Regions from separate parts of the Leisingera sp. XS_AS12 genome, predicted to be linked through region 2. Evidence: riboswitches for the same ligand, from Rfam matches in the RefSeq annotation. Region 2 holds a riboswitch; the other holds the start of a gene.
What was found. A riboswitch is a leader RNA that binds a small molecule or an ion and turns the genes downstream of it on or off. The one in region 2 is predicted to bind S-adenosylmethionine.

Region 1 (15,406 bases), on a different contig from region 2:
TGAAATGGCAGGATCCGGGGCAGATCGCTGGCAATCCGGAATTGGTCGAGCTGTCACGGGATGGGCTTGATGCTCTCTATCAATCGATCCTCGAGGAGCAGGATACGTTCGAGATCCTGGCGCGCCGGCTGGAACGCGAAAATATGTCTATGCGGCTGCAGGAAAGCTTCACCCAATCCTGGATGGATGCACTGATCGAGGCGCAGGGTGCTATCGAAGGCGAGCTGGTTGCGCGCGCCCGCCGCCGGGCGCCGCATTTGGAAGCGGCCGCTTTCGCCGATTGGGGCCGGGGCCCGGGATAAACCCGGCCGGGTGATACAGGCTGAATGCGAAGGAAATGACCTGGACTGAACGTCCAGGCCCTGAGATTTCACGTTTACTGCCGCTCAGTCTCAAGCCCAATCATGATAAAATCTGCCATTCTTGGGGGAGTACCAAATGTGCGCCGTTCCGTAGATGGTGCATGCTGGATCTTCCAGAATATCTGTGCCGATGCCGGGCTTAACCTGGTCGCTGACCTGGTAGAGGAGAATGGCATCATCCACGTCCGGCCGTTCGGGACCTTGGTCCCAGTAAGGGTGCCCGCCGAGTTTGTCCGTACGGAATGTGTGCATCCTGACTGTTGCGCCGGTTGCAATCGCTTCTGCTTCCGGGATCGTCTTGCCATCGGATGTCCTGACGGTCCCGGCAATTTCCGAGCGCGGCATCGCGGGGAAGTCCCGCGGATCGCCATCGAGATCCAGCTCTACCAGATCCTCAATGTGCAGCGTTTCGGTGAGCTCGCGCCATCCCGTAACCGGGCGGGGACTCGGAGTGAACTCCAACCCCTCAGGCCATTGGCGGGGCGCGCCCGCTTTCGACGTGTCTTGCAGGATCAGGGCGATATTTGATTGGTCTTCTTCGAAGTCTTCCCCGCGGAAGTAGCTCAGCAGACCATGGCGGGGTAAGCCTGGGATGACCGGCAGGCTTGCCAGATCCAACTGCAGGATAAAGGCCATCGGCTCATCCATATAGAGTGGCCATTCCCGCCCCTCTTCCAAGCAAGGCATCCCGAAGTAGCGGGTTCCCTTATGGTCAATATCGTCATCTGCAATATGCGAAAATAATTTACATGATGAGGGCCGCTTCCAGGATCCGCAGTGAGGGCTGGGCGCACAGATGGGATGGGAGCCTTTCTGCGCTCCTATGGGGCAATGCCTGCAACCTCTTCAATATCCGGCTCCAGAACATGGAGATGCGCTGCAATCTTCCCGGCATAGGCGATCGGATCAGCAAAAAGCGGAAGAGCGCCGCCGGGTGCTGCCGCCCAGACCTGGCCAACAAGCGCCCTGGGGTCGGTCGAAGGCTCCTGCGCAATCCCCACGTCGATCGCCCCTGAGGTCATGGGGTATCTTGCCAGAAGATCTTCAACAGCTGCGCGCTGCAGCTCCAGGTGATGAGGGTCCGCGTCTTCCAGTTTCTCCCAGAAGTTTCTTGCTGACCGGTTCCGGTTTGCGGGGTCCAGCAGCAGCGCAGGGGTCTCGCTGCAATAGTGGCAGGGTCCTTCCGCCGCAATCTCGCCTGCCACGATCATGTAGCGGCGCTCGTAAAGGGTTTCCGGGGCCGGGTGGATCAGGACGTCTTCGTCTTCCGATTTCACACGGATCCTGTCCTTCAGCTTGTCAAACTGACCGCCCGCGCCCGGGACGTAATACTGCCCGATCGGGTCCGCCATACTGCGCATGGCCGGGGAGATGCCGCGCGCACTGATCTCGTCCATGACCGCGCCCGCCTCGCGGGCGGGTACGATAACGCCTTCGATAGCCGCCAGCACGGCCGGGTCGCGATAGGCGGCTGCCCGGCGGCGCAAGACATCGGGCCTGTCATAGTGGTCCATTCCCCAGAGGGGTCCGTCCTCCTTGAAATCCTGCAGGGAGCTGAAGATCTGGATCCGGTCACCCAGCTCGCTCTTCAGGGCAGCGTAGAGCATTGAGTCTGCGAGCCGCATATCTGGCTCCATCTGGTGAAAAGGAGAGATATTGTAGTGGATCTGCATGGCGTTCCAGCGCTCCAGTCAGAGTGATGGCGCGGAGGCGGTGTCGCGCGGGGAAACCTCGACCTCATGCGATGCCGCAATTTCGCCAAGCCGGACATCGAAGTCCTTGACCCGGCCGGAAATCGCAATGCAGGCGTTGACCTCCTCAAGGATCTTGGGGCCCGCTTCCGGGTGCCGGATTGCTTCCCATGGGATGATCGCGACCTGGATACTGGGATCGATTTCACGGATCTCCAGTGCGCGCAGCTCGACCATTTCCGCGGGCCCATGCTTGTGCAGGCAGCCGCCGCTCCACTCGTCTGTTGTCCAGGCCAGTGCGAGATCGATGTCGCCCACAATTGTCCTGGCGCCGCCCGCATGAAAGAAGAGCTGCCCGGTGGCATCATCGAACCTGTAGTATGGGGTGCGGTCGTCATTCATCTGTCTTGATTTCCTCTGATGGGGTGGTCTTGATGCGGCCGAAGGCTTCGATGAACTGGTCCTGCATGTCTTGGGGCAGCAGGCGGCGTTCATCGCCCGGCATCAGCTTGTTGCTGACGTCGCGCACGACGATGCGTGCGGGGTTCGGCATGCCATCTGCCGCTTCGGCCTCCAGTTGGTCTACGGCCGTCATGGCGGCCTGCCGACAGGCCGTGACCGCATCATTCCAGATCTGGATTTCACGCTGGGTCATGGGTCGGCCGTCAGGGGCGCGGGGCTGCGCGGCGGAACTCATGGCGACAAACCCTCATCGTCATCCGGGTCTTGCGGCCGGTTGTGGTAATCGTCTTCCCGCTGAAGGCGGAGCGCTTTCGACCAGCGCTGCACATGAGCGGCAAGGAAAAGATGGCTTTCCGTCGCGTGGAAGGCGTCCCCGCTGAATACGGCCGCATCGATCTCATCAATGCTTCGCGCAGTCGATGGGTGGAGCTCACCCGGGGCAGTGTTCAGATCTGCCTCAAATGGCCAGCCATCGCCAGGGAACCGGTCCACCGATTCAATTGCTGCCTGGGCCAGCCCGCTGAGAGCCTTCTCAATCTCAGGTTCACCCTGCAAGCTTTCCGGAAGTGCCTTTTTCAGGGAGTTCTCGACATGGGTAAGGCGGCGGGCCTCGATCGCTTCGAGCTCTGTCGGTTCGGGCTCGCGGATCTTGTCTGTGCTCATGGGCTTTCCTTTATTCGCCTGCGGTTTCGCATGTCATCATTTCGATGCGCTCGGACCATTCCTTGTGACCCAGGGTCGTCTCGCCGGCTGCGACTGCGGCGCGCCAGGCCTCAAGGCTCAGATCCGGCGCATCGCCCGCGGGTACTCGAACGATATCGTCGGCCAGGCGGCCCACATTCATCCATGGCTTGGAGGGGATTCCGCGCAGCCAGTCCTGGGCGGAAGGAATGATCCCGCCGCAGTCCTCCCGCACATGCTGCTCGCCGATAAATCTGGTTGGAATGGTCTTGCCATCAGAGTTCACAAGGGTCGGCCCGAACTGCGCCTCCATCTCGAAGATGCCGAAGGCATGATGGCGCAATGCGCGGTGACGGAAGTTGGCCATCTGGCTTTTCGAGCCGTCAAACCAGGAATGGATTGCCAGGTAGTCTTCCGGCGTCCCGCCATATTTGCGGGCCGATGACTGGGCATGGTGGTACGGGTGTGACATGGGCGCTCCTTAATTGGAGTGATATTCGCAAATTCGCATAGACGCTGCAATCGATGGAGGCGCCCTGTTTGTGGATTCAGGCGCCCGGATCGAAATCATCCTCATATTCCGGCTCTTCCTCATCGTCATACTCGTCATCATATGAGCCAGGCGTGTAATCGGTGTAGATTACCTCCGCGGCATCCTCCGAGATCGCGATTTGCAGGTAGACAGCGCCGCCCTCGTTGTCACTGTAGTTCCCGACCGGGTCGGCATCCTTCTCGACCTTCTCTTCCAAAATGTCATAGAGGGATTTGCGGTACGATTCAGCGCTGCGGACCTTCAGCTCTTTGAGGGATTTCCAGACGGAGTCTTCCGTTCCTTCCGCCCCATCACGCAGAGTGAGGATCAGATCATCCATGTGGCCCTCGTCGCCGCTTCCCGAGAAGCTTGCTTCGATGGTGGTGACTTCAAACTTATGGAGGATGGCGGCGAGCCAGGGCTCGATGGAGGACGAGGTCACTTCCTGGGGGTTATCTTCTTGAGACATGTTCGGCACCTTTCAATTACGGGCAGCTAGGTTCGGTTTCGCGTGCAGGTTCAAGCGCAGCCAGGTCTGAGCTGAGTTTGCTGATGCATTCATCCAGCCTGGGCAGGATATTGGTGTCCTGGTCGTGCGGAATGGCGGCTTCGGCCCAATCGGCGGCGCTGAGCCCGCGCAATGATTTTGGCAGCAGCGGCGCGATCAGCTGCATCGTGCGCTCGGGCATATCCGTCTCGCAGATATTGGCGCCGCAAGCGTTGACCAAACGGGACAGCTTTTCCTTGAGGTTGCCCTGGTTGGTGGAGATGCGGTCAGCATAGGTCTGCACTTCTTCAGCGCTGAGGTCTTCCAGGCGGGTGCGCAACGCCTCCGCCGCGGCCTCAGCCTCGCGGGATGGGGAGGCATTATTCTTTGCCTTGTGCTGGGTCACTTGCCAGCTGTAGCTGGGACCGTCCGGCTGGATTTGCATTTTCTGGCCAGTCAGCTCGGCAGTGGAAAGAATCCGGCCGTCAGGGCTCTCGATCGAAAACAGCAGCATCAGGGCTTGATGGTTCGCGTCCAGCACATGACGGGAATAGGAGCCGACGCAATGGTTTTCGCGGCGCCCCTGCTGGATCAGCGCGTCGGTGCTGGACAGCTCTTTCGCAACAAGCGAGCCGACTTGGATCTCATCCAGAAGCGGCGCCCATTCGATATTTTGCTGGATCGCCATCATCTCATTGTCGATCTGACCATGTGTATGGTGCCAGCGGGTATCCGCTTCAGCGATGGTCTTCAGGCTCGCGTGTTCTCCGATCACCTGCAGGACTGAACGGCAAGTCATCCAGGCTTTTTCTTGAAGGCGGTCCGCAAAAGTCGACAGGTAGACAGCATCATCCGCGTGCAGTTCTTCTTCGCTGAGCAGCTGGTGGGCAGTGCTGCTGATGCGGTGCATGTCAATCCCTTCGGCGTCCTGCAGCTTTTGGGCAAGGATGGCACTGGTGAGATACCTTGCCGTGTTGCGAAGGTAGTCATGAGTGTCCCACATTTTTGATTTCTGGTCCCTCAGCCGAGACCGGGCGGACCCCCAATCGGTGGCGGAGATACGCCGGAAGATGCGGTCAAAAGGAGCGGGGCCAACATCGAGAGTTTTCTCGAAATTCAATGCGGTATCTGTGAAGTCCAGGACTTCCAAGACCCGAACGTGGGCCTCCGCGTCAGCACCTGCGGGCAGCTGGTCGAAGCGGATGCGCTGCGCTGCCTCAACCGCAATGCTTTGAATGTTGTTCATGGAGGTCGCATGGCCAAAGCGGGTCACGCATCTACGTTTGACCGGCGTGGCGCCATCGGAATTGCCGGGATCAAAGGTCAGGTGTGAGATGGCGCGTTCAAAGCGGGAATAGACCCGCATCTGTGCGGCTGTCAGCCCAAGCTCATCAGCGATGACCGGTCCAAGTTCTGATCGTGCGTCGATGATCGCCCGGAACTTGCGGTTTGTTACGAGCGTTTCGGCCATCATCGGGTATGAGATGAGGGCTTGGCTTCGCGCCTCAATGTCACCGGACGTGAGGAAGTTGAGCGTTTCATTCAGGTGGGATGCGCCAATATCCGGAAGCCGCTTCATGATCTCAAGCGCGGTGCTGGTCAAAGCGCTGAGCGCCACGGATTGCAGTGCTTCAACCTGGTCTTCGGGGTAGTCTTCCAGAGCTTGGCTCGCAACGCCCGTCAGCGGCTCGGAAAGCAGCGCATAGGGCAGGGCGGTCGAGACCAGGTGGTAGGGCAGGGTTTCATGGAAGTCTTGGCCCGTCTGTGCCGCCTCACCAGCTGCTCGATCGACTGTCGCAGCAATGGATTGGAGATCACTTTCCTCCAGGTTAAGCAGGACGCCAGAGGAGACGCCAAAAGCCGGAGAATGAACAATGAATTCGCATAGCATTGGGTTTTCACCCCTGGTCAGGGTGAGGCTTTGCAGGTTTGAAAGGGCTTCTGACTTCAGCTGAATCAGGTTTGATGACATGATAATCCCCGGCGTTGTTCAATTTCCGAAGCTACGGGGTGTGTGCGAAAAAACAAAAGCATCATGGCGCTGGCATCGTCGGGAAGCATGAATTCGCGAGAAAGGCGCGGATTGAAGCTTTGCGATTGGAGATCGGGGATCTTTGCTTTATGGGGCGCTCATAGAGAATTCTCAGGAGTTGGCATGAGCCAGATTCCCGCCAAACAATCCCGCGCTGTCGCAACAAGCCTGCGTACAGCGGCAGTGGAGAACAAGGTCCGCTCGCAGGACGTTCAGCGCATTGCTCAAAAGCACCGGATACAGGCCGGGGATGTCATTGGCATTGCCAGGGAGATCCTGATTGATGTCGAGGCTGCGAGGCCAGTGCGGTCAGAGAGCCATCCAGGTCGTGTTGCTGGGAAGGCGGAGGCGGGGCAAGGCAAGCCGCCCGTTTCCGCCTTGGTCAGAGATCAGATCCTGAAGGGCGGGATCTACCGGACATTGCTGCCGCTTGGAATTGCTGAAGACCCGGACAAAGTTCAGGTGCTCACGACCTATGGCCAATTCCGCCGCGAGCGTCAGGCCATTAAGGATTGGGTCAGCGCGCTGGAGCGGGAGAACGAAGAGCTGCGCCGGCAGACGGCCCGCCTGAAGGCGGAGCTGGAGGGGCAGGATGCGGGTCCGGCCGCTCTGGATGACGCCGAAATTGCCCGACGGGATCCTCATTCCTTCTTTCGCGATCCCAGAGATCAGTAGCGTCCTGCTTGCCGCAATCAGGAGGGCAGATGTCATCGATCCATTGCTGTGCCGCGACCTGATGTCCAGGTCGCCGCCCCTCGCCATGTGTCTGCGAAAATAGATAATCCGGTTGCAGATTACCGGAAGCACGCGTAGCCTGCCAGAAGTTCACGGCTAAGCCGTGCGTATCGAAACCTTCCAAGAGGAATGGATCCCATGCGCTTGTCTGCAGATCAAACCGTTGTGCTTGTTTGCGAGAAGAAATCTCAGCTTATGAACATGCACAAAGCATTCATTGCCGAATTCCCCGACGTCACCTTTCATGGAATTACCACCCACTCGATGGGGCCGCATACCTTCGGCATGAAGCTTTCGCGCAAAATGCCCATGTCCGGTTTGCCCGCGATTGCGGAGCCGGTCTGGGATGTGACCAATCAGCCGGTCTATCTCGGGTGCGATCTTCAAGAAGATACGGACGCACGGGCGCTGCTGCGCAGCGCAGACGTCATCATTTGCGCAACGGATACGGATAGCTCCGGAGCGCACGCTTTCCGGAATCTTACCCGGCACTACCTTCAGGACCCCGATGATTTACTGCATTTTCCGCGGCTTCATTTGATGTCTGAGGCGACCGATGAAATCCGGGCGGCGTTCCATGAGGGGAGGACAACTGCCGATGCGGAATTTACAGCTCTGCTCGCTGCTGCTGATGCCAAGAAATTCTTCGATAGCTGCTGGGCGGCCAATGCTATCCCGATCTTCTCGCCTCTGATGCGCCAGGCGGGCGCGCCGCAGGGGAAACTGTGGATGTCCAAATACTCTCTTCAGCTGCTCTTTGGGCTGAAAGACGCAGGACCAATTACAGAATCCGAGATCCTGAGGATGATGCATCACTGGAAGGGGACTGGAAAATATGACGCGGATCCGTGGCACGCTCAATTTGCAGGTGCGGCTACACGAGCAGCTATCATCCTGAACCTCAAAGATATCGGTTTCCTTGAGGAAGAGCTGGAGGTCGAGAGTGGCTGGTCCAAGCCAAAGAAGCTGCGGATCTCCGCGTCAGGATTAGGGTTCCTGGAGCTTATCCATCCGCGGTGCCGTGACGCAGATCTGCCGTTCAGGCTGGCCGACTGGGGCCGGAATTGGCCGAGGAGCCGCCCCCAGATCGAAACCTACATCAAGACATTCTTCGGCCGCCAGCTCCGATACAGTTCCGGGCAGCGCACCTCCTAACAAGAAAAGAAGAAAAGAAGATGAGTCCCGGCAGGGCCTCCTTGGTCTCGGCCTGTGGCCGGGATCAGATCAAAGAAAAAATGAAAAGAAAAAACAAAACATTCATAACGGCTATCACCAATCGCCCGGGAAGCCCCTTCCTTCAGGTGGGGGAGGGGCGGGGCCGCCTTATGGCGCCAGCAGCGGAACCTCATGCCGACGGCAAAAACTCCGAGCTCCTGTGGGAGCGGGCACCACGGGCGTTCCCGGTCAGGGAGGAGCCGCTGCGACCCGCCATCTTCAGCGAGTTGGTCATCTTTTGAGATCTGGGCTCAAAAGGAGTTCGAGCGATCTTGCTTCTCGAGTTCTATGCATTTCTCAAGAGAGCGTCCGATGTAGAGCACACTGACCCGCCCCTTTTCCAAGCCGGTCGCTGATGTTTGTAGGCGGATTGCTTCAAAGGGGCTTTCTTCGCCTGGCAGGAAAAGCGCATTCAAGTAGCGCTCTTTCTTCATCAGGCCGATCATCCAGTCTTCTGGGGCCGTCCAGACCGAGCCTTTCATGAGGTCATCCGATACTCCGGGCTCACCATATTTCAGGGAAAGTTGCTCTTTGATGGCTTCGAACTGCGCACGTAGTGACGCTCCAAACCTATTCGTGGAAATTTCTTTGCCGCTAGCCATGATGCTGCAATAACCCAATTCATCATGATATCGCAGTATGTAGCCCGTCATGTCCGGGTGGCTGTGCGGGAGCGTGGCGCAATAGTGATTGAGCCCCTCGACATGCTTGCACCCCAGCGACTGTGGGGTGTCAGCTTGAAGGTCTATACCAAAAGGATCTGCCGTCACGTGCGAGCCAATGGCAAATGCCAAAGTGAGCCCGCTCAGACATGTCATCAACTTCCCCATTTCTTTGCCCTCCAAAATTCTTCTACCAATGGCACAAATCTAATTTTGTTCGACCCTATGGTGAGCACTCAGGGAGATACAACCCGGGTAGCGGTATCTCATCGGAATTCTTGCAGGGCAATTCGAGGCCGATCGGCGTCTGAAGCAGCTATTGGTCGCTGGGACCAGCTGAAGGAGATGTAAAATCCGGAAAACTCGGAGCTGATGAGCTAAGCCGATCGACGAGGAGGGCAAAACGGGCATTGATGCGCCCAACGGATCCATGGGGGCTTGCATGGATCGGCCCTTTTTGTGGACCTGACGGGCCCGTTGTCCACATCCTTGATGCGGGCGCGGGCCGCGGCGCGTTGCTGGCTTAGATTTTTCGCAATACCGTTTGGGGAGTACCTCCAAGAAGAGATTGCGAAAATGAAAAACTATATTGTCACGCTGAGCTGCGTTGCGGCTCTTGCGCTCTCCGCATGTGCGAAAAATGAACAGGCGAAAGCGTCAGCCAGCTCCATGCCGTCCGGAACCTACCATGCGGATGTCCAGCCTGAGGCGCCGGAAGTGCGCCAGTCGGCATCGGCGAAACCTGTAGAGGGTGCCAGGGTTGAGCACCGGCTCGACAGGGTGCGCCTGGGATTTGGCGACTATGCGGACTCGGCAACCACCGCCTATGGCTTGTGGACCAACGTGGCAGAAGAGGCGAACCCGATTTTCGCCCCCTTCGGCGATGCGGTCCCGCTCCTTGCCCTCCCGGCGAAGTATGGCATTAAGAAGCTGATCGTGTCTGGCGGTACAACTCCAGCCCGCGCCAACGTGACTGTTGAGGCGCTCGGCACTCTGGCTGCTTGCGCCAATATCGCGACTGTTTCGGGTGCCGCTGCCCCTCCGGCCTTGGTTTTGGGCGTCATTTGCGGCGCGATCTACAACAACACGATGCAGAAAAACTACGAAGCGGAAACCGGTCGCACCCTCGATGGATTGCCGGTTGAGCCCGCCCTGCCGACCCTTCCTGTGGCGCGCTACGGTTATGCGAAAAATAAGCGAATCTCGGCTGAGGATAGATGAGCCTGTCCGGAGTTTGTCTGGGGGCGGTCAGCGCAGCTGGCCGTCTCCACAATGCCACCGCGGCAGAAGTTGCGCGTGGGCATGATCACCTACTGCTGAGCATCGCTGCAAACGTTGCCCAGACCCTCATCCTGGTCGGGGTCTTCTACCTCTTCTCGATCCTCACCGGGTTTGGCACCGCGATGGTCCGGGGTGATCTGTTGATCTACCTCATCACGGGCGTCTGCATGTTCAATCTGCACATCCGTGCCATGGGGGCTGTCTTGTCTGGCGGGCGGATAGGAGCGCAGAATGATGCGGCTCACCCGGGGCTCGCGGCATCCGCATTGGCTTGCCTCTATGTCCAGGCGTATTCGATCGCCATCGTGGCAGGGGCGTATCACGTGTTCATCAAAAGCTTCAGCATCGATGATGCGGCAGGTCTGGCAATCGCCTTCATCCTCTGCTGGCTGTCAGGCGTCGGCGCCGGGCTCATATTCCTGTCCGCAAAGGGTGTCTTCCCACGGCTGTCCGCCCTGGCGGCCCAGGCATACAGCCGGTTCAACATGATCGGATCCGGCCAGATGTTCGTTGCCAACATGCTGCCAGCGCATGTGCTGGTCTATTTCAAATGGAATCCCCTGTTCCACCTGATTGACCAGGCGCGGGGCTTTGCTTTTCTGAACTATTCACCCTGGTTCTCAAATATGTGGTACCCCGCTGCCGCGACCGGGGTCCTGCTTGTCGTTGGGCTGCTGGCAAGAAACAGCAGCGCAGGGCAGGGGGCGGCATCAGCCGGTCCGGGCAAGCCCTGAGCCCTGGCTGGCAGTCAGATCAGGATGATCGCCAGCACGACGCAGAGTAGAAGAATGCCGCGAGCAAGGAACGTGACGCGGCTTTGGAGCCGTCGGATTTCCTCATCCTTCGCGATGCTCTCCTGCAGGATCCGCTCTTCTCTCTGCCGCAGCCCCTCCCGTACCTTTTCGAGATCCGGATGAGCCCCCACACAGTGGCTCATCAAGCATTCATGTGCCACGGGATTAAATTCGCGGTGCAGCTTTAGGGAGGCGATCGCGAGGAGGCTGGCGGCCAGGCCGCGCAGATCGGATGGCGCAAAGCCCCCGCTGGAGGCTTTGCGCAGCCGGTTCTCAATATCGGCCATCGACCGCTCGGCGCGGTAGGCCGCATCCTGCTGCAGGGCGTCCATCTTCGGATCGCCGCTGGGGTGGTCCAGAATGCCATCGACCCAATAGGAGCCGAACGGGCCTGGTTGCGGGCTTCTTTCAGTCATGAGGGGTTGCTTTTCACAAATATCGTCCAGGAAGAGATCACTCGGCCGGCACTTCCAGGCCCTGGCAGATTGCGGCCCACTCCGCGTGCAGCCGCTCGCAGGATTTCTCGAACCAGACAGGATTGAGCTCGATCCCCACCGCCCGCCGCTCGGCGCGCATTGCGGCAACCAGGGTAGATGCGGAGCCTGCAAATGGGTCGAGCACAAGTTCGCCCTGGTTTGAGGAGTTTCGAATATAGTGGTCCAACAGGCGTAACGGTTTCTGGGTCCTGTGAAACCGGTTCTTGGGCCGCGGGCAGGCGAAGTCCTGTGTCGATCCCGGCATGTTGATCGTCGCCGCACGCCCCTTCCAGAGGTACAGGGTGAACTCTAGGTTCTTCATGTACCACCTGTTTCTGGTTGGGGCGCCTTTGTTCCAGGTCAGAAGGTTGTGCAGCTTCCAGCCCGCGCTAATGAAGGCGGCATGGGCATCGAAGACGTTCTTGTCATTGGCCATGATGTACGCGTCGCAGTGATCACGGCAGGCTGCGAAGATCGGCGCCGCCATCTCTTCCCAGGGCACGACTTCCATGAGCGTGCCGGAATTGTCGTATTGGTCGGACGCAAAGATGCCAGACATGACTTGCGCGTTCTTGCCGCCCCTTGTCAGCTTGTAGGGCGGGTCGGTCACAACGAGATCCGCCTTTTCCGGCAAGTTCCGGAGAACTTCCCGCGCATCGCCGAGGTAAAGCGTGCAGGGGCCTATGGTTTCAAAGGTAAGCATCGGATCTCCGGCCGCTTGTGCTGTTGTCCACATGATAGGCGCCCGTATGTGCGAAAAACAGAATTAAGGCATTCACCATCAACGGTTTTCCACATAGATTTCCTGGAGGGGCTGATCCCCAAAAAGACGAACCAAAAAATGAAAAAGGTCCCCAGGATGTTTTACAAAGATGATCGCATTGCTTTGCTGATTGACGGTGTGAACCTGCACGGCGCCGCGAAGGCGCTCGGCTTCGAGATCAATTACAAGCTGCTGCGGGAGGAGTTCATGCGCCGCGGCAAGATGCTGCGGGCGAGCTACTACACCTGTGTGAGCGAGCAGGACGACTTCCTGCCCCTGAAGCCCCTGACCGACTGGCTGCAGTATAATGGCTTCAACGTGGTGACGAAGACGTTCCGGGAATACACCGATCCCCTTGGCCGCAAGAAGAAAAAGGGCTCCATCGCGGTCGAGATCGCCACTGATGCGATGATGGTCGCACCGCATGTGGATCATGTCGTGCTGTTCTCCGGCGACGGCGATTTCCGCGCCTTGGTCAGCGCCCTGCAGGCGCAGGGCTGCCGCGTAACCGTTGTGTCGACCACAAGATCCGAGCCGCCGATGGTATCTGATGATCTGCGCCGCCAGGCGGACAACTTCATCGAGCTGTCGGATCTTGCCGATTTGATCGCCCGCAAACGCGACGACTGAGGTCGCGGCAAAAAGTGCGAAAAAAGTGCGATAGAAGGATTGACGCGCTGCGGCCGTTTGCATAATCTGATCCTGCATCACGAGGGGGCACGCTCCCCGCCAACCTGCCAGGCCCGGTAAGGTGGTTCCTCGAAAGAGACGATGCGGGCAAGATGGCCGCAGCCCCCTACGGCCGCCAATCCAAGGGTCACATTGAGAGGCATCAGCCTCGCACCGGAATTCTTGCTTGGGCGCAAGCCTCGGCACTTTGGACTAAGTCGCGGGAACAGCAGGGCGCCCTAACGTCCACGCCAGGCGGGTTCGACTCCCGTTAGTCTACCAATTCGCCCCTGAGGGGGCATGTGAGAGGAAAGACGATGAAGCGCATCCAGTAGATCCCTGCTGAGAAAGTTGCCCCGGACGAGACACTGCGTCTCTATGCGGTCCTGCGCGGCGACCTGATCATGTCGGAAGGCAAGTCCAACGCTCAAGCGGGTCATGCCTATGTCGATACGCTTCTCTCTTCCTTGTCTCACGGCAATACCGAACTGCGTGCAAACGCCGAGGGCTATGCCAGCCTGCGGCCGGGCACGAAAGTCTGTCTCGATGGCGGCTCTGAGGACCGTCTCGAGCTGCTCGCCAGCAAGCTTGACGCGGCTGGCATCCCCTATGTCCGTATCATCGATCAAGATCACATCGAGCCGCCGCATTTTGATGGCAGCCCGGTCCTGACCGCGATCGGCGCCGGACCCTTTACCCGCAGAGATACGCCCAAGTGCCTTCGCCGTCTGCCGATGTGGACGGGCGGGGCCCGTGGGGCTGCGCAATCCTTTGACCATCGGAAAACCAAGGAGAAATTTGATGAACAGTGATGTCAAAACGAAAGCCAACAGCAAGTACGAACTTCAGAAGCTGTTGAATCATGCTGGTTGCATCTCGGTCGGGCAGCTCGCCGGCATGGCGCACGCTTGCGCTGATGAGATCCCGCGCCGGGAGGCGAGCAACTTCATGGCTTCGCTTGGTGTCACCGGGTGGGGCGGATACCGGGGGCTGCGCCGCGAGCTGCGCGTGATGCTGCGGGAAACCGGACGCCTGCTTCATCATCTGAAGCTCGCCTTCCGCCAGGGGCAGAAGGTCAATGGCGGCTGCGGCGACCCGGCAACTGCGAGGCTGATCGACCACCACCGTTTGCGGTTCAATGCTCTGCTTGGTGTGCTCGCCTATGCGCGAGCGTGGGCGGCAGATGCGCGCCCGGCCGGCAGCCAGGCCGAGGCCCTTCTGCAGCAGCTGGCCAGAGCGGTTCGGGATGTGCGCGACATGAAAGACGGCCGCCTGCCAGCGTCCAAGCTTCAGCTGGAAGCGGCTGAGGCGCGTCTCGATCAGCTCGTTGATGCCGCCATTGTCCGGGCTGAGGTGTGAGACGGGCGAGTTTGCTGACTGCCCGGTCTGCAAAACCTGAAGGCGCGACCCCTGATAGCGCCCTGCGTTAACCGGGCTCTCCGGTTAGCGAAAATCAGAAACATGTACAGATAACCCAATCTCAGAGGATGAGACCCATGACCACTGAAAAGAAAACCCTGATGATCCAGCCGATCGCAGACGATGCGACCTGTGCTGATGTTGCCCGCCGCCTTTGCGCCAGCATGAATGACGGCCGCGGCCTGCTTCTGGCGTGGGGGCATCTGAACGAGGCGCCGGAGGTCTTCTTCGGGGAGACGCTTTCCCTGAGTAGCAAGGAGGCGTACCTGGCTTTCCGCGCGCTGCTGAAAGAGCACATCCGTTTCTTTGCGGCAGAGCAGCGCGAGTTGGCGAAGGCCATGCGGATGCCGGGCGGGAACGAGTTCGCGCAGGTGCGGCGCGACACCTACAAACGGACGATTACGATGCTCATCGAGATCAGGCGCGCTGGAAAGGTCTGGTCCGCGGGGCAGGCTGCGGCGCGGCGGAATGCAGAGGCCGCGTGAGGTCGTGCTGCCGAGCGTCTTTTCCCTTCAGTCGGCATGAGACCGGCTGAAGGGTGCGCCTATTCGGCCGCTGGCCGAGATCGGGCAGCCTGCGATCGGCCGTCCATTGCAATCCAGCATATCCAAGGGCGTATAGACCACGAATGAGAGGCCTCAGGAAATCTTCATAAGAACGAAGGAATGCTCCGACCAGGCGCGCCCGGCCAGGAAGCAAGCTTCCACTCCGCTCCTTTTGGCAATCTCCTCGAGAACCGGTTCCTCCGGGATTATCCCGTCGATGAGCTCTCTGCGGATTCCTTCCGCGCAGGGGCCGATGAGGTACTTGATATGCGGGAAGATTGTGTCCCAGTCCGCCGGGTCCTCTTTCTGAAGGCGCCCGCGGTGGACCAAGGCCATCTTGAGCCGTTCCGCAAATCGATCCGCCGCCAGCAGCTCCGGATCGCAGCCGCAACCGGACATGTCCCGCATGGCGCGGGCCGCCTCGAGAGCTCTTCGAACCCTGCCGCCGGCATCTCGACCGCGCTTTGGCTTTCCGTAGATCACATAGCCAGAAAAGGGGAGATCATCCCGATCGCAATGCAGTGCCCGGCAGATCAGGTCCGCCTCATCAGTGGAGGGGCGTGCCGCACCCGAAATCCAGTCTTTGACCAGGCTCTCAGG
Region 2 (15,406 bases):
CGGATACGGAGGTCACGAAATCCAGCCCCGTCAGCGCCAGCCCCCAGGCGACCAGCCCTACCGTGACGACGAAGAACATGAAAAACGAGATCACCGAACTCAGCACCTCGGCGTCCACCACCCGCCCGTCATACCGGGTCGGGAACACCCCATGCGGCGAGCGGATGCGCTGGATCTGCGCCCGGATCGAGGCAAACAGCAGCTGGTAGCGGAAGATCTTCACCGAACAGGCGGTCGAGCCCGCGCAGCCACCGATCAGCCCGATGAAGAAGAACACCATGATCAGGAAATTGCCCCACTGCATGTAGTCCACGCTGGCATATCCCGTCCCCGAGATGATCGAGGTAATGTTGAACAGCGCCTCGCGGAACGCCTGTTCCGGATGGTGCGGAAACACGGTGAGCAGCACGCCGGTGGTCACCACCACCAGGATCGCGATGGTTGCCATGAACACGCGGATCTGGCTGTCGCGCAACAGCGGCTGCCCATGGCCGTTGATCAGCTGCACATAGCGCACAAAGGGCAGCGCCGCCGCGATCATGAAAAAGGAGGCCGCATATTCCGCCGGGCCCGAAAACGTGCCGAAGGAGGCATCGTAATTCGAAAACCCGCCCGTCGACATCGTGGTCAGCGCATGCACCAGCGCGTCGAAGGCGCTCATCCCCAGCACCATGTAAACCAGCACGCAGGCCATCGTCAGCGACACGTAGATCAGCGAGATCTGCTTGGCGATCGCCTGCGCACGCGGCAGGATCTTCCCCATCGTGTCAAAGGCTTCGGAGCGGAAAATCTGCATGCCGCCGACCCGCAGCTCGGGCAGGAAGACCATCGCCACGACGATGATGCCGATACCGCCCAGCCATTGCAGGATGCCCCGCCACAGCAGCAGGCCGCGCGGCAGCCCATCAAGCCCGGAGATCACCGTGGATCCGGTGGTGGTCAGCCCCGACATCGCCTCGAAGAAGGCGTCAACGAACCGCAGATCGGTCGCGCCCAGCATCAGCGGGATCGCCCCGAACAAGGGCAGCGCCACCCAGACCGTCGTGGTCAACAAGAAGGTCTGGCGGATGCTCAGTCCCTCGCGCACGCCATTGGCGCAGCTCAGCGACAGCAGCCCCCCCACCAGGATGGTGAAGATGGCGCTCTCCAGGAACACATGCCATTCCCCGCGGCCGTCCATCAGATCGACCAGCAGCGGGAACAGCATCATGGCTCCCAAAATTACGACCAACAGGCCAATGACATACCCGACCGGGCGGAAATCCAACATGCGGCGAAGCGTTGGCCTCCCACGCGCTAAGTGTCAAGACTGCGGCGTTATTTGCCGCTGCCCCCCTTGTCGTCAGACTCGCCGGATCGTGTGGCGCGGCCCGTGCTCTGCGGCATTTGCGGCGGCTTGGCCGGTTGGCGCGGACGCTTCGCAGCGGTCGCCGACTCGCCACCTTCGCTGTGGCCACCCGTGCGACGCGAGGGCGGAAAGGTTGCCGGTCCCGTAGCCTTCGCCTCGGACGTCGTCGCCGATGCGCGCGGGGTCGTCACCGGTGCCTTGGCTGCTGGCTCTGACTTGCCAGACGGCGGCGTCGACGCCGCGGGTTTTGCCGCGTCTTTGGGTGTGACCGCAGGCGCCTGTTCCGCGGCGGCGGTGGCGGGTTTGCTGCTGGTCGGGCGAGCGGGTGCCTTGCGCCGAGCGGGCTTTGCCGTGGTGGACTCGCTGGTCGCGGACGTGCCGGTCGCGGTTTTGGTGGTTGCGGTTTTATTGGTCGCAGTTTTGGAGGACGCAGTTTTGCGGGGCGCGCGCTTTACTTCAGCGGCCTTGGCTGTCTCGGCCTTCGGCCGGTCCGACGGCTCCACGCTGGTCTCGGCGGCGCGGCCAGCCTCGGTCGGCGTCGGGGCCGTCGTCTCCTCTTGCGGCGCGGCAGCCGGGCCACCTTGCAGCAACCGCTGCTGCGCCGCCATCAGGCTCTGCGCCACGCGCAGCTGATGAAACGGTGCCTGTACCGCCAGTTCCGTGGCCTGCCGCCACAGTTTCAACTGGAAACCCGCCGCGGTACCGGCCCATTCATGCGCTCGCATCGCCATCCCGGCCATCTGGTGAAAACCTGTCATCTGATACTCCTCGCTTGCGGCGTCAGCTGAAGAACCGGCCCCTCAGGCATCCGGTCCACCAGCCCGGCTGGGCGCACAGGCGCCCTCCCCCAAAGGTCGTTTCAGGGGATTCGCTCACAAGGCTAACATGATATTCTGCACGGCAGCATAAAAAATGCGGCAGCGCAGCATTGGACGTGGCAGTGTCCTGCCTACGCCCTGATAATCACCGCAAGGGCCGACCGCCGACGGTCAGCCCTTGTGGATCAGGCTGGCAAACAACCGCGGGTCCATGCTGGTTGCCTTGAACAGTGCGCCCTGCGTCAGGACGCTGACGGCGTCATGGCTGTGCAAGCTTTCCTGGTGGCTGGCAATGACCCGGAAATCGCCGATCCGCGCATCGCCCTGCAGGGCCTCGCAGAACAGCCGCGCGGCATCCTCGACAAAGATCGGGTTGGCGGCGTTCAACTCTGCAAAGGCCTGCTCGTCCTCGCGCTTGACCATCACCTGCGTCTCGGTGGGCACCGCCTGGCGGCACAGCTCGATGAGATCCTCGAACCACAGGCAGCCCGCGTCCGGCTCGACCTGCACCGAGATCCGCGCAACAGAGCGCTGAGAATGCGGCGTTGCCAGCTGCCCGCGGGCCTGTCGGGCATGCTCAGACAGTTCCAGCGAACAGGGGCACGTCGAGGAATAGACGTAGTCGAGGTGAATGATCTTTTCGCGCACGCCGTCATGGTCCACCAGCTCCAGCGCGAAATCGTAATACTGATACCCGCTGAGCCCCGACCGCAGGCTCTGCACCTTGACCGGGAAGGAAAACCGCATCTGCAACCGCGCATCCGGGCTGTCGAGATCGCTCAGGTAGTCGTCCAACGCCGCTGCCATCACCTCGAAGCTGAAGGTGCGCTCGGCGTGCTTGTAAAAACTGCGCATGATCCGGGACATGTTGATGCCCTTCTTGCTGGCGTCCAGAGACACTGTGCCGGTCACGCTGGTTTCGAGCATCAGATCGCCATTGTCGCGGGTGTGGAACCGGATCGGCAGGCGAAAGTTGGAAATGCCAACGTGCTGGATCTGCTCCTGCGCGCCACGGATCAGGCTGGTTGGCCCGTTCTGCAGATCCGGCAAGGACGCGCGATAGATGTCGTCCGCGTTGAAATCCTCAGGATAGTGCCGCGACAGATCCGGGTAGTTGGCCGTCGCGCGCTCGGGCAGCAGCCGGGCCACCGCCGGATCCAGCTGGGCGATCTCGGTTTCGGTCGCGGTCCCGGCCCAGGCGCGCAGCACGTCCAGCGCGGCGGCGGCGGCCTCACGATCCGGGGTTTGTGCGTTGTCGCGGGTGTGAATGTTCATCGGCGCGTTTCCCTACTCTGGCAGGCGCCCGGCGGCGCCTGCAGACAATGCAATTATACCTTTACGCCGCAAAACTCAAAACGGATCAGTCAAATGCGGCAAAACCTGCGCCTGAACGGACGTTCGGCTCACCCCTGCGCCGCCTCAAGCGCCTGCGTGAGGTCGGCAATCAGGTCGGCTGCATCCTCCAGCCCGACCGACAGGCGCACCAGCCCCGGCGTGATCCCCAGTTCGGCCTTCAGCTCATCGCTGAGCCGCTGGTGGGTGGTGGTCGCGGGATGGGTGGCGATGGATTTCGCATCGCCAAGGTTGTTGGAGATCACCGGGATCGTCATCGCGTTCAGAAAGCGGAAGGCCGCCTCCTTGCCGCCCTTCAGATCCAGCGACAGCACTGTGCCGCCCTTGCCGCCCAGCTGGGTCTGCACCAGCGCGTTTTGCGCATGGCCCGGCAGCCCCGGATAGATCGTGCGCGCCAGGGCCGGATGCCCCTCCAACGCCTCGGCAATCTTCAGCGCGCTGTCGGCCTGGGCGTTCACCCGCAGGGAGATCGTCTCCAGCCCCTTCAGCAGCACCCAGGCGTTGAACGGGCTCAGCGAGCCGCCGGTGTGCTTCATGTAGGGTTCCAGCGTGCCGCGGATGAAGTCCTTGGTGCCCAGCACCACGCCGCCCAGCACCCGGCCCTGGCCGTCGATATGCTTGGTCGCGGAATAGACCACCACATCGGCGCCCTGTTCGATCGCGCGCGAGAACACCGGGGTCGAGAACACGTTGTCGACGATCACCAGTGCGCCCACGGCATGGGCGATCTCGGCCACCGCGGCGATGTCGATCACTTCCAGCGTCGGGTTCGACATCGATTCAAAGAACACCGCCTTGGTGTCGGGCCGCACCGCCGCACGCCACTGCTCCAGATCGGTGCCATCGACGAAGGTCACCTCGACACCATACCGCGCCAGGATATTTTCCAGGATATACAGGCAGGACCCGAACAGCGCCCGGGCCGAGACCACGTGATCCCCCGCCTTCAGTACCGAGGTCAGCGCGCCATTGACCGCCGCCATGCCCGAGGCCGTGGCAAAGGCGTCCTCCGCCCCCTCAAGCGCCGCGATGCGCTTTTCGAACATGTCGACGGTCGGGTTGCCGTAGCGGGCATAGATGAACTCGTCCGGGCCGGTTTCGACAAACCGCGCCTCGGCCTGTTCGGCGTTGTCGTAGACAAAGCCCTGCGTCAGGAAGATCGCCTCGCTCACCTCGTTGTACTGGCTGCGGCGACTACCGCCATGGACCAGCTTGGTGCGGGTGTTCCAGTTGTCGCTCATCTTCTGTCTCCTCGCGCCCGCGGCGCATAAAAAACCCCCGTTCGGCCAAGCGAAAGGGGGTCCTTCACGTCCTGACCTCTTTAGCGGGTATGTTTTACGTGGCCCGCAATCCGGTAACAAATCGCCACGATAGATGGCCCGCATGTACGCGCGCAGGCGCAACCAGTCAAGCTGTAGCAGCTGCGCCGTGCGTCATACGACCGTTACCGGATCGTCACCTGCCGGTCACGCCCCGGGGTTAGGGTTCGGCAAAATTCAGGAGCCGGGAGCCGAAGATGGCCTTGATCCGCATAAATGCCCGCGGGCAGACAGCCGAGCTGCACGGCTCTCCCGCACCGCTCGAGAGCCTGCTGCAGCGCGCCACAGCGGGTGACGGGCCGGTGATCGTGATGATTCACGGCTACAACTATCGCCCCGGCGGCCGCAGCAACTGCCCCCACCGCCACCTGCTCTCGCTCGAGCCTGCGCATCTGCCTTGGCGCGCACCCTCCTGGCCGCGCCAGCTGGGCTTCGGGCTCGGCCATGCCGACGAAGGCCTTGGCATTGCCTTTGGCTGGAACGCCTGCGGTACCCTGCGACAGGCCCAGGCCAGCGCGGCCCGCGCCGGGCAGGCCCTGGCACAGGTCTGCGCCCTGCTGCACCGGCAGGATCCGCGGCGGCCGGTGCATGTGATCGGGCATTCGCTGGGGATCGAGGTCGCCCTGGAAATGCTGCACCATCTGCCGCAGGGCGCCATCGGCCGCATCATCTCGCTGTTCGGGGCCAGCTTTCAAAGCCGCACCGCAACCGCCCTAGACACGCCCGCCGGGCGCTCGGCCGAGTTCATCAACATCACCAGCCGCGAGAACGACCCGTTCGATTTTCTGTTCGAACGGCTGACCCGGCTGCCGACGCGTGGCGACCACGCCATCGGCCATGGTCTCAATGCGGCCAATGCCGTCACGCTGCCGCTGGACGACGCGGACACGCTGAGCCATCTGCGCACGCTGGGCTATGCCATCGCCCAGCCACAACATCGGATCTGCCACTGGTCGTCCTTCACGCGCCCCGGCACGCTGCGGTTTACCGCCACCTGCTGCGCCAACCACAGGAGACGCCCCTGCAACGCCTGCGCCCGGCCTGCCCGCCGCGCTCGGCACGCCGCTGGTCACGGCTGTTTGCGCTGCGCCCCTTCGCCGCCCCCTTGCCCGCCTGGCACCAGCTGTGATCCTCTAGGCGCACGGCAACGAGCAGGAGCGCCCAGATGCAGTCAGCCATTCAACTCTACTACTGGCCCACCCCCAACGGCTGGAAGATCTCCATCGCGCTGGAGGAAATGGGCCTGCCCTATGACACCACGCTGATCGATATCGCCAAGGGCGACCAGTTCGCCCCCGCGTTCCTGGCGCTGTCGCCCAACAACAAGATGCCCGCGATCACCGACCCGGACGGCCCCGGCGGCCGCCCGGTGTCACTGTTCGAAAGCGGCGCGATCCTGATGTATCTCGCCCGCAAGACCGGGCGTTTCTACGGCAGCGACGACCGCACGCGGCTGGCGGTGGAGCAATGGCTGATGTGGCAGATGGGCGGGCTCGGGCCGATGGCGGGCCAGGCGCATCATTTCCTGAAATACGCGCCCGAGCCGCTGCCCTATGCCCAGGACCGCTACCGGGACGAGGTGGCGCGGCTGTACGGCGTGCTGGACCGGCAATTGGCGGACAACGAATATGTCGTCGGGCCGGACATCACCATTGCCGACATGGCAATCTGGCCCTGGGCCTCTTTGTGGGAAGGCCAGCAGCAGACCCTCGACGACAAGCCGAACATGGCCCGCTGGCTGGAGCAGATGTGGTCCCGCCCCGGTGTCATCGCCGGGCGGGCGCTGCATGCCGATCTGCGCGGCGACCGCTCCGACACCAGGGCGCAGCAGGTGCTGTTCGGCAAGTGACCGATTAGGGTCATCGCCCCCCGCCTGCGGCACGCGCTGGCGCAGCCCGCCGCAGGCGGGCTGCCACGCCCAAGGCCTGTGGCCTCATCCCCGATGAGGCCAGGGCGCGGGAGCGCTCCCCTGTTGCGGGTTACTCCGCCGGACCGGTGTTTTCCTCGTCCTCGTCCGGCCCGTATTTCTGAAACAGCGGCCCCTGGAACATGAAGAAGCCGAACATCGCAATCGGCAGACCGAAGGTCTTGAAATAGACCCAGGCCTCTTCGCTCTGGAAGCGCCAGATCAGCTCATTCGCCACCGCCAGCGCAAAGAAGAAGGCGCAGAGGCGGCGGGTCAGGATCATCCAGCCTTCCTGCTCCAGCGGCATCACCTCTTCCATCACCACCTTCAGCCAGCTTTGGCCGCGCAACAGCCCGATGCCCAGAAGGCCGCCGAACAACAGATACAGCATCGTCGGCTTCATCTTGATGAAACGGTCGTCGTTGAACCAAACCGACATGCCGCCGAACAGGACCACCAGCACCAGCGTCGCAAACTGCATCCGCGACAGATGCCCGGTCAGCTTCCACAGCGCCAGCGTTGAGGCCACCATCAGCGGGATGAAAGCGGCGGTGATGACGATGAAGCCATTGTACTCCTCGCCGCCGATCAAAAAGATCTCGTCCTTGAGCTTCAGATAGCCAACGAAGAACAGCACAACCGGACCGAATTCCAGTATCATCTTCAGCGTCGGGTTGATCTTCTTTTCAGCCATCTGGCGTCCTGTCCTGTGTCTGTTGCGGCGGCGGCGCTCAGCCGCCCATTTCCACTATCACGGCGCCCAGCGCGATCAAAGCCATCAGCGCAATCCGGCGCGGCCCGACGGTCTCCTTCAGCACCAGCCAGCCGATCAGGGCGGCAAACACGGTGGAGGTCTCGCGCAGCACGGCCGCCTCGCCCACCTTGTCCAGCCGCGTCGCCAGCATCACCGAGCCAAAGGAGGCAAAGGCCACCAGCCCGCCGAAGAAACCCTTGACCAGAAGCGGCCCCGGCACCGGCGGCGCAGCCATGCCCCGCCAGCGGACCAGCGCGATGACGGGAAACACCAGCCCGTCGATCATGAAGAACCAGGCAAGGAAGGTGAAAGGATCCGCCGTGGCGCGGATGCCATAGGCGTCATAGGTGGTGTAAAGCGCCACGAACAGGCCGGTGATCACCGCCAGCACCAGCGCAATCCCCAACGTGTCGCGCGCCGCGGTCAGGAAGATGAAGTTGTAGACCGCCAGCCCGAAGATCCCCGCCAGAAGCACGCCGACACCCAGCCACTGGGTACCGGTGAAGGTCTCGCCGAACAGCCAGTAGGCACCGATCACCGTGAACAGCGGCCCGGTGCCGCGCACTACGGGGTACACCACCGTGTAGGCGCCCTTGGTATAGGCCAGCGCCTGGAACAGCTTGTACAGCAGATGGATCACAAAGGCGCCGAGGAAGATCACCCACATATGCGGTTCCGGCCAGGGCACCACGAACAACGCAAAAGGCGCGGCCATCAGGCAATAGAAGAAATCGATCGCCCCGCGCGACAGCCAGGGATCGTGCCGCCCCTTCTGCAGCGCGCCGAAGACCGCATGCAGGAAGGCCGCCGACAGCGCCAGGATTAGGGCCATCTGATGCCCGGCCTCGGTGCCCTCAAGGGAAATCAGCCAATCGCTCAAATCAAATACCTTTGTTCACGCCGCATCAGCCGGGTGTTTTCCTTACCGGTTGCCCGGAGGAATTGTCCGGCAAGAAGTGAGCCGGGTCAGGATTTCTCCAACCCGGTCAGTGCGGCGGCAAATTCCTCGGGGTCGAAGGGTGCCAGATCGTCGATCTGCTCGCCCACACCGATGGCGTGGATCGGCAGGCCGAATTTATCCGCCAGCGCCACCAGCACGCCGCCCTTGGCGGTGCCGTCCAGCTTGGTCATTACCAGCCCCGAGACATCTGCCAGCTGGCGGAAGGTGCCAACCTGGCTCAGCGCGTTCTGGCCGGTGGTGGCGTCCAGCACCAAGAGGGTGTTGTGCGGCGCGGTCTCGTCCTTCTTGCGGATCACCCGGACGATCTTGGCCAGCTCCTCCATCAGATCGGCACGGTTCTGCAGACGGCCTGCGGTGTCGATCATCAGAAGGTCAGCGCCCTCTTCCTGCGCCTTGGTCATGGCATCGAATGCAAGGCTCGCTGGGTCGGACCCTTCCGGCGCGGTCAGCACCGGCACACCGGCGCGCTCGCCCCAGACCTGCAATTGTTCCACCGCTGCGGCGCGGAAGGTGTCGCCCGCGGCGATCACCACCTTCTTGCCCGCGCCCTTGAACTGGCTGGCCAGCTTGCCGATGGTCGTGGTCTTGCCCGAGCCGTTGACGCCGACCACCAGCACCACCTGCGGGCGCTTGGCGTAGATCGGCAGCGGTTTGGCGACGGGTTCCATGATGCGGGCGACTTCCTGCGCCAGCAGTTCCTTGATCTCGCGGCTGGACACCCGTTTGCCCATGCGCCCCTCTGCCAGGTTGGCGGTGACGCGCAGCGCCGTGTCCACCCCCATGTCGGCGGCGATCAGCAGCTCCTCCAGCTGCTCCAGCATGTCGTCATCCAGCGCCCGGCGCGGCTCATCCGCCGTGCCGCGCCCCATCAGGCGGCCCAGCAGGCCCGGCGACTTCTTCTCCGGCTCCGGAGCAGGCGCGGGTTTTGCAGCAGGCGCCGGTGCCGGGGCAGGCGCAGGTTTCGTCTCCGGCTCGGGCTGCGGTTCGGGCGCGAGATCCGGCACCGGTGCCGGGGCGGGTTGTTCCGGGCTGACCGCAGGCGATTGCGCCAGCGTTTCGGCCACTTGATCCGCGGCGCTGTCCGCGCCTTCCTCGACGATGGCGTCCAGCCCCTGCTCCAGCTTGGACGAGGATTTGAACAGCCGGTCTTTCAGCTTTGAGAAAAACGCCATCGGTGTCTGCGCTCCGGGATTGCTACGGGGTCTGACATCCACCTAATGCGGATTTCCACCGAGTGCAAAGCGCAAGGCGGGCCGGGACCGCGAAAATGCCGCCGACACGGCCGCCGCGCGCGGCTTTGGCGACATTGCCCTTGGTCCCGCGCCCTGCCCTCTGGCACAGTGGGGCCATGCGTTTTCCTTCGCTGATTCCCCTGCTTGCCGCGCTGGCGCTGCCCGCGCCCCCTGCCCCCGCGGCCGAACCACTGGGCGCCGAGGCTTTTGATCGCTACACCCAGGGGCGCACGCTCTATTACGGCTTTGGCGGCGATCTCTACGGGGTCGAACGCTACCTGCCGGGGCGGCGGGTGATCTGGTCCTTCCTCGACGGCCGCTGCCAGGAAGGCCGCTGGTACGAGGAGGCAGGCCAGATCTGTTTCATCTATGAAAACCGCCCCGACCCGCAATGCTGGCGGTTTGAGCTGGGCCCGCGCGGGCTGACCGCGCAGTTTGAAAACGACCCTGCCGCGACCGAGCTGTACGAGGCCGAGGACATCGGCGAGGACATGCTGTGCCTAGGCCCCGACGTTGGCGTCTGAGGCAGACCCCTGCGCCGTGAGCGATTTTGAACAGAAAGAAGTCGGCCCGGGGCCGTGTCAGAACAGCGAGCCCTGATCGCCGCGGTCGCCACCCGACGGTTTGTCCGACGCGGAGGCCCCGCCCGTTTGCGCCGCGTCCCTGGTCACGTCCAGCGTGCCATCGGCAAACTCGACCTGCAGCGGGCCTGCCGCAGCGGCCGCCGCCGCCCGGGTCGTCACCACGTCGCCCCCTGCGCGCACCACCGCATAGCCGCGCCCAAGCGTTGCCTTGTAGCTGAGGATCTCAAGCTGCCGCCCACTGGCCGCAAGGCTCTGGCGCTGACGGTCGATGCGCGCGGCCTGCGCCGCATCCAGCCGCTGCGCCAGCCGCGCCAGCGCGTCCTTCTGCGCCGCCATCTCGCGCTGGATCGGGCGCAGGCTGAGACGCGAAGACAGGTTCTGCAGCCGGTTGCGCCGCCCCTCGACCAGCTGGCGCAGGGTGGCAGGACGCAAGCTGGCGGCGGTTTCGCTCAGATGCACCCGGCGGCGCTGCACGCCGGAGATCAGCGCGCCGGGCAGCCGGTCGGAAATCCGGTCCAACCGCTGACGCGGGGTTTCCAGCAAGGTGTCGGGCTTGGGCAGTGCACGCGCCAGATCGTTCAGCCGCTGGCGGCGCAGCTGCACCGCCTGCCCCGCTGCCCGCGTCAGCCGCGCGCCCTGGTTTTCCGCCCAGGCCATCAGCTCCAGCCGCACCGGCACCGCCAGCTCGGCCGCCGCCGTCGGCGTCGGCGCCCGTCGGTCCGAGACAAAGTCGATCAGCGTCGTGTCCGTCTCATGCCCCACCGCCGAGATCAGCGGGATCTGGCTGGCAGCCGCGGCGCGGGCGACGATCTCCTCGTTGAAGCCCCACAGATCCTCGATCGAGCCGCCGCCGCGGGCGACGATGATCAGATCGGGCCGCGGCAGCGCGCCGCCCGGCGTCAACCGGTTGAAGCCCTCGATGGCGCGGGCCACTTCTGGTGCGCAGGTCTTCCCCTGCACCGCCACCGGCCAGACCAGCACCTTGCGCGGAAAACGATCGCGCAGGCGGTGCAGAATATCGCGGATCACCGCGCCCGAGGGCGAGGTCACCACGCCGATGATATGCGGCAGGTAAGGCAGCGGTTTCTTGCGCTCCGGCGCAAACAGCCCCTCGGCCTCCAGCTGCTTCTTGCGCTTCTCCAGCAGCGCCATCAGCGCGCCCTGGCCCGCAACCGCGACCTCATCGACGTTCATGTTGTATTTCGACTGTGCGCCAAAGGCCGTCAGCCGACCGGTGACAACCACCTCCAGCCCTTCTTCGGGCACCACCGAGAGGCCGCTGATCTGCCCCTTCCAGGTGGTGCAGGCCAGCACCGAGCGGTCGTCCTTGATGTCGTAGTAAAGATGCCCCGAGCGCGCCTTGAACACGCGGCCCACCTCGCCGCGCACGCGAATGCGGCCGAAGGTGCCTTCCAGCGTGCGCTTCACCTCGCCCGAGATCTCGGAAACGGTGAACTCCGGGGCGTTCTGGCCTGGGATCGGGTCGTCAAACAGGTCGGACATCGGGGGGCTGCTCTCCTGCGGCCTTTGGCCGGTCTTGTTTTGAAGTCGCGCGCAGCATAGAACGCGCGGCAAGCAAGGCAAGCCCCGGGTGGCACCGCGGGGCACAGGGCTCAGGCAGATCGGAGAATGCGCCAATGAACATCCTTATCCTCGGCAGCGGCGGGCGTGAACATGCACTGGCCTGGGCGGTGATGCAGAACCCCAAATGCGACAAGCTGATCGTGGCCCCGGGCAACGCAGGCATCGCGCAGATCGCCCACTGCGCCGCGCTGGACATCGAGAACGGCACCGCGGTGGTAAGCTTTGCCGAGGAAAACGCCATCGATTTCGTCATCATCGGCCCCGAGGCGCCGCTGGCTGCAGGTGTGGCTGACCGGCTGCGCGCCGCGGGCCTTCTGGTGTTCGGCCCGTCCGAGGCCGCAGCAAGGCTGGAAGCCTCCAAAAGCTTCACCAAGGAAGTCTGCGATGCGGCCGGTGCCCCCACCGCCGCCTATGGCCATTTCACCGACGCCGAAGCCGCCAAGGCGCATGTGCGCCAGCATGGCGCGCCCACCGTGGTCAAGGCCGACGGTCTGGCAGCCGGCAAGGGCGTGATCATCGCGATGACCGAAGAGGAAGCCATCGCCGCCATCGACGACATGTTCGGCGGTGCCTTTGGCGGCGCCGGTGCCGAGGTGGTGATCGAGGAATTCATGGAAGGCGAGGAAGCGTCCCTGTTCGTGCTGGTCGACGGGGAGGACGTGCTGGCCATCGGCTCGGCCCAGGACCACAAACGCGTCGGCGAAGGCGACACCGGCCCCAACACCGGCGGCATGGGCGCCTATTCCCCCGCGCCGGTGCTGAGCGCCGAGATCGAGGCGAAAGCGATGGAAGAGATCGTGAAGCCGACCATGCGGGTGATGGCCGAGCGCGGCATGCCTTATCAGGGTGTGCTCTATGCCGGTCTGATGATCAAGGACGGCCAGCCGCGGCTGGTGGAATACAACGTCCGCTTTGGCGACCCGGAATGCCAGGTGCTGATGATGCGGCTGGGCGCGCAGGCGCTGGACCTGATGCACGCCGCCGCCGAAGGCCGCCTGGGGGACGCGCAGGTGAACTGGGCCGACGATCACGCGATCACCGTGGTTCTGGCCGCCCAGGGCTATCCGGGCGGTTACGAGAAAGGCACCGAGATCAAGGGGCTGGACGCCCTGCCCGAGGACAGCAGCAACATGGTGTTCCACGCGGGCACCAAATCCGAGGACGGCAAGATCCTGGCCGTCGGCGGCCGCGTTCTGAACGTCACCGCCCGCGGTGACACCCTGCAAGAGGCCCGCGACCGCGCCTATGCCATGATCGACGAAATCGACTGGCCGCAGGGGTTCCACCGTCGCGACATCGGCTGGCGCGCCCTGTAACCGCGCGCACAACGCGCCCTCCCGCTCCCCTGTAGCTGCCTCGGCACGGGGCCACAGACACAGGCGCGGGAGGCACGCAAACCACGGCACATCCCCGTCATGGCGACCGGGAACCGGTCAGGCCAAGGGCCTGGCCGTGCCGCCCGTCAAGCGCGGGCGCGCCCCGGTCACTTTGGTTTCCATGGGTGGTGCCGTTGATCGGCATCCTGCCCGGCCGGATCAGAACAGGTTCAGTTCACTCATCATCAGGAAGCGGCGACGGAACTGGTCCATCAGGTCCGGCTCCAGATAATCCGCCGGATGGCTGGTGCCAAAGGCCGAATAGGAGCGCTCCTTCAGTTCGCTCAGCTGCCGTTCGATATCCAGCTGGGCAAAGCTGGAGGGCAACGCCAGCGCCGTCTCGAAGACCGTGCGCAGCGGCGGCGATCCCATGATGTTGTACCAATGGGCGTCTTCGCTGCCGCCGGCATCCACGACGCCCTGCATCTCACGCTCGAACGCCAGCGCCAGCCGCATGTTGGAATCCGATTCGCCGATCTGAATCTCGAACTGCCGATCCTGGTATAGCTCCACCAGTTCCGCCGCAAAGCCCTCGGGATAGGTCAGCCCGGTCTCACCCTTGTTGAAGGCAAAAGCCTCGGCCATCGCCCGCAGCCCCTTGTCGTAATGCAGGTTGACGAAGGAAATCTCGTCCGACAGGTCGGAATCCAATGCCTTGATCACCGTATTGAAATCGTCTTCGCGGCGGCTTTGCCCGAACAGGTCCAGCGTCGCGGCAAAAAGATCGAGGTCAAACACCACGTCGCGGGCCTGGCTCAGGTCCGCCGCCTTGTCGCCGATCTCCTGCACGAAGATGTCCATCTTGTTCACGTATTCCGGCCAGCCGTTCTGGAAGGCATCAGCGAAATCGCGATAGGCCACGTTGTCGGGCTGGTTGACGAAGGAATTCGGGTCGTCCAGATCGGACTCCAGCACCTGCCGCAGGTAGTCCTCTCCGCGATCACTCAGGTAGAACAGGTCCAGCGAGTGGGCCAGCAGGTCCGGGTTGTGCAGCAGCTGGTCCGGGCTGGTGAAGGTGTTGATGTCCGGCCAGCCAAAGCCGAAGGCCGCCGAGGCCGTGCGATAGCGCGTGTCCTCCAGCTGGTTCACGAAGGAATTCGGATCGGTGGTGTCCGAATTGAACACCCGCAACAGGAAATCCGGGTGCGTCCGCTCCAGATCGAAGGTCTCGACCACCGCCGCCAGCAGTTTTTCATCCGCCAGCAGGTCCTCGGCACTGGCCAGCCCGTCGGGGTGCTTGCCATATTCCGCCAGCAGCGACTGGATGCTGTTGTCATATTCCGGCGGCGCGGCAAAATTGAACTGGGCGGCGAAATCCGCGAACTTCGGATTGCTCAGCTTGTTCGCAAAGGAGTCGGGATCACTCAGGTCCGATTCCAGCACCTTCTGCAGGAAAAACTGGTTGTTCTCCATCCCCTCCAGCCCGACGTTCGCCAGCGCCTTGCGCAGCAATGTGCCGTTGGACAGCAGGTCATCCGGCGTGTTGATCCCCACGAACTCGGCCCCGGCGCGCGCGCTTGGCAATTGCGGCCCGTCCGCGCTGCCAAAGCCGAAGGTGGTCGCCAGCGCCTGATACCGGGTGTCATTCAACCGGTTCACAAAGGACTTCGGATCGTTGACGTCGGATTCCAGCACCTGCTTGAGATAGGCACGGTTGCCGATGTCCTCGTCGAGGCCAAATGCCCCGAGGGTCACCTTCAACAGGTTGTAGTCATCCAGCAGCTGATCGGCGTTCTCGATCGTAGTGATCCGCTGGGTGAAATCCTCCACCTCGCGGGTCATCACAGGGGACTTTTCGAAAACGTCCTGCTGTTGCTCTCGGGTCCGCTGCAGGAAGGTCCATCCGCTGATCCCCGTGCCCAGCACATAGGGTGTAAAGCTCACGCGCAATCTCCTGTGATTCCGGTCCCTGCCCAAAAGGCCGCCGGGGTCTGATCCGCTATCACGCTACGCGAAGGTGGTGAAGAAATCGCAAACGGCCGCCCACGCTCGGGCGGCCGCAAAGGTCACGGCGGGCTCCCGCCGCGCCGCCCCATCCGCGGATGGGCGCTGCCCGTTGGGCCCGGCGCCGCGCCACGGCGCGGCGCGGCAGCGCGTCATTGGCAGCGCAGCGCCTGCCGCAGGCCGATGTCCGGCTGCAGCGGCCCCAAGTCGCGGCGCCTGAGTTCGCC

Region 1: another riboswitch for S-adenosylmethionine. It lies ahead of AB9K35_RS16695 (peptidyl-tRNA hydrolase); the one in region 2 lies ahead of metZ (O-succinylhomoserine sulfhydrylase).

Annotation. Positions count from the first base shown of each region.
Region 1 covers NZ_JBGFGM010000111.1:49,926-65,331, reverse strand. The annotation lists gene AB9K35_RS16780 (hypothetical protein) at 1-302, shown strand, start outside; gene AB9K35_RS16775 (DUF1963 domain-containing protein) at 393-1,049, opposite strand; gene AB9K35_RS16770 (hypothetical protein) at 1,184-1,987, opposite strand; gene AB9K35_RS16765 (hypothetical protein) at 2,054-2,455, opposite strand; gene AB9K35_RS16760 (hypothetical protein) at 2,448-2,708, opposite strand; gene AB9K35_RS16755 (hypothetical protein) at 2,747-3,178, opposite strand; gene AB9K35_RS16750 (hypothetical protein) at 3,189-3,668, opposite strand; gene AB9K35_RS16745 (hypothetical protein) at 3,745-4,197, opposite strand; gene AB9K35_RS16740 (hypothetical protein) at 4,214-6,106, opposite strand; gene AB9K35_RS16735 (hypothetical protein) at 6,251-6,922, shown strand; gene AB9K35_RS16730 (hypothetical protein) at 7,121-8,137, shown strand; gene AB9K35_RS16725 (hypothetical protein) at 8,449-9,027, opposite strand; gene AB9K35_RS16720 (hypothetical protein) at 9,436-10,080, shown strand; gene AB9K35_RS16715 (ABC transporter permease) at 10,077-10,874, shown strand; gene AB9K35_RS16710 (hypothetical protein) at 10,889-11,350, opposite strand; gene AB9K35_RS16705 (site-specific DNA-methyltransferase) at 11,388-12,113, opposite strand; gene AB9K35_RS16700 (NYN domain-containing protein) at 12,270-12,803, shown strand; SAM-I-IV-variant riboswitch at 12,873-12,996, shown strand; gene AB9K35_RS16695 (peptidyl-tRNA hydrolase) at 13,178-13,654, shown strand; gene AB9K35_RS16690 (hypothetical protein) at 13,644-14,201, shown strand; gene AB9K35_RS16685 (hypothetical protein) at 14,339-14,746, shown strand; gene AB9K35_RS16680 (hypothetical protein) at 14,900-15,406, opposite strand, start outside.
Region 2 covers NZ_JBGFGM010000107.1:160,566-175,971, forward strand. The annotation lists gene AB9K35_RS14800 (TrkH family potassium uptake protein) at 1-1,270, opposite strand, end outside; gene AB9K35_RS14805 (hypothetical protein) at 1,318-2,106, opposite strand; gene folE2 (GTP cyclohydrolase FolE2) at 2,338-3,441, opposite strand; gene metZ (O-succinylhomoserine sulfhydrylase) at 3,570-4,760, opposite strand; SAM riboswitch at 4,820-4,898, opposite strand; gene AB9K35_RS14820 (DUF726 domain-containing protein) at 5,036-6,103, shown strand; gene AB9K35_RS14825 (glutathione S-transferase N-terminal domain-containing protein) at 6,004-6,687, shown strand; gene AB9K35_RS14830 (inner membrane-spanning protein YciB) at 6,818-7,438, opposite strand; gene AB9K35_RS14835 (EamA family transporter) at 7,476-8,378, opposite strand; gene ftsY (signal recognition particle-docking protein FtsY) at 8,465-9,631, opposite strand; gene AB9K35_RS14845 (hypothetical protein) at 9,808-10,215, shown strand; gene xseA (exodeoxyribonuclease VII large subunit) at 10,273-11,778, opposite strand; gene purD (phosphoribosylamine--glycine ligase) at 11,913-13,175, shown strand; gene AB9K35_RS14860 (DUF1217 domain-containing protein) at 13,395-15,119, opposite strand; gene AB9K35_RS14865 (VCBS repeat-containing protein) at 15,332-15,406, opposite strand, start outside.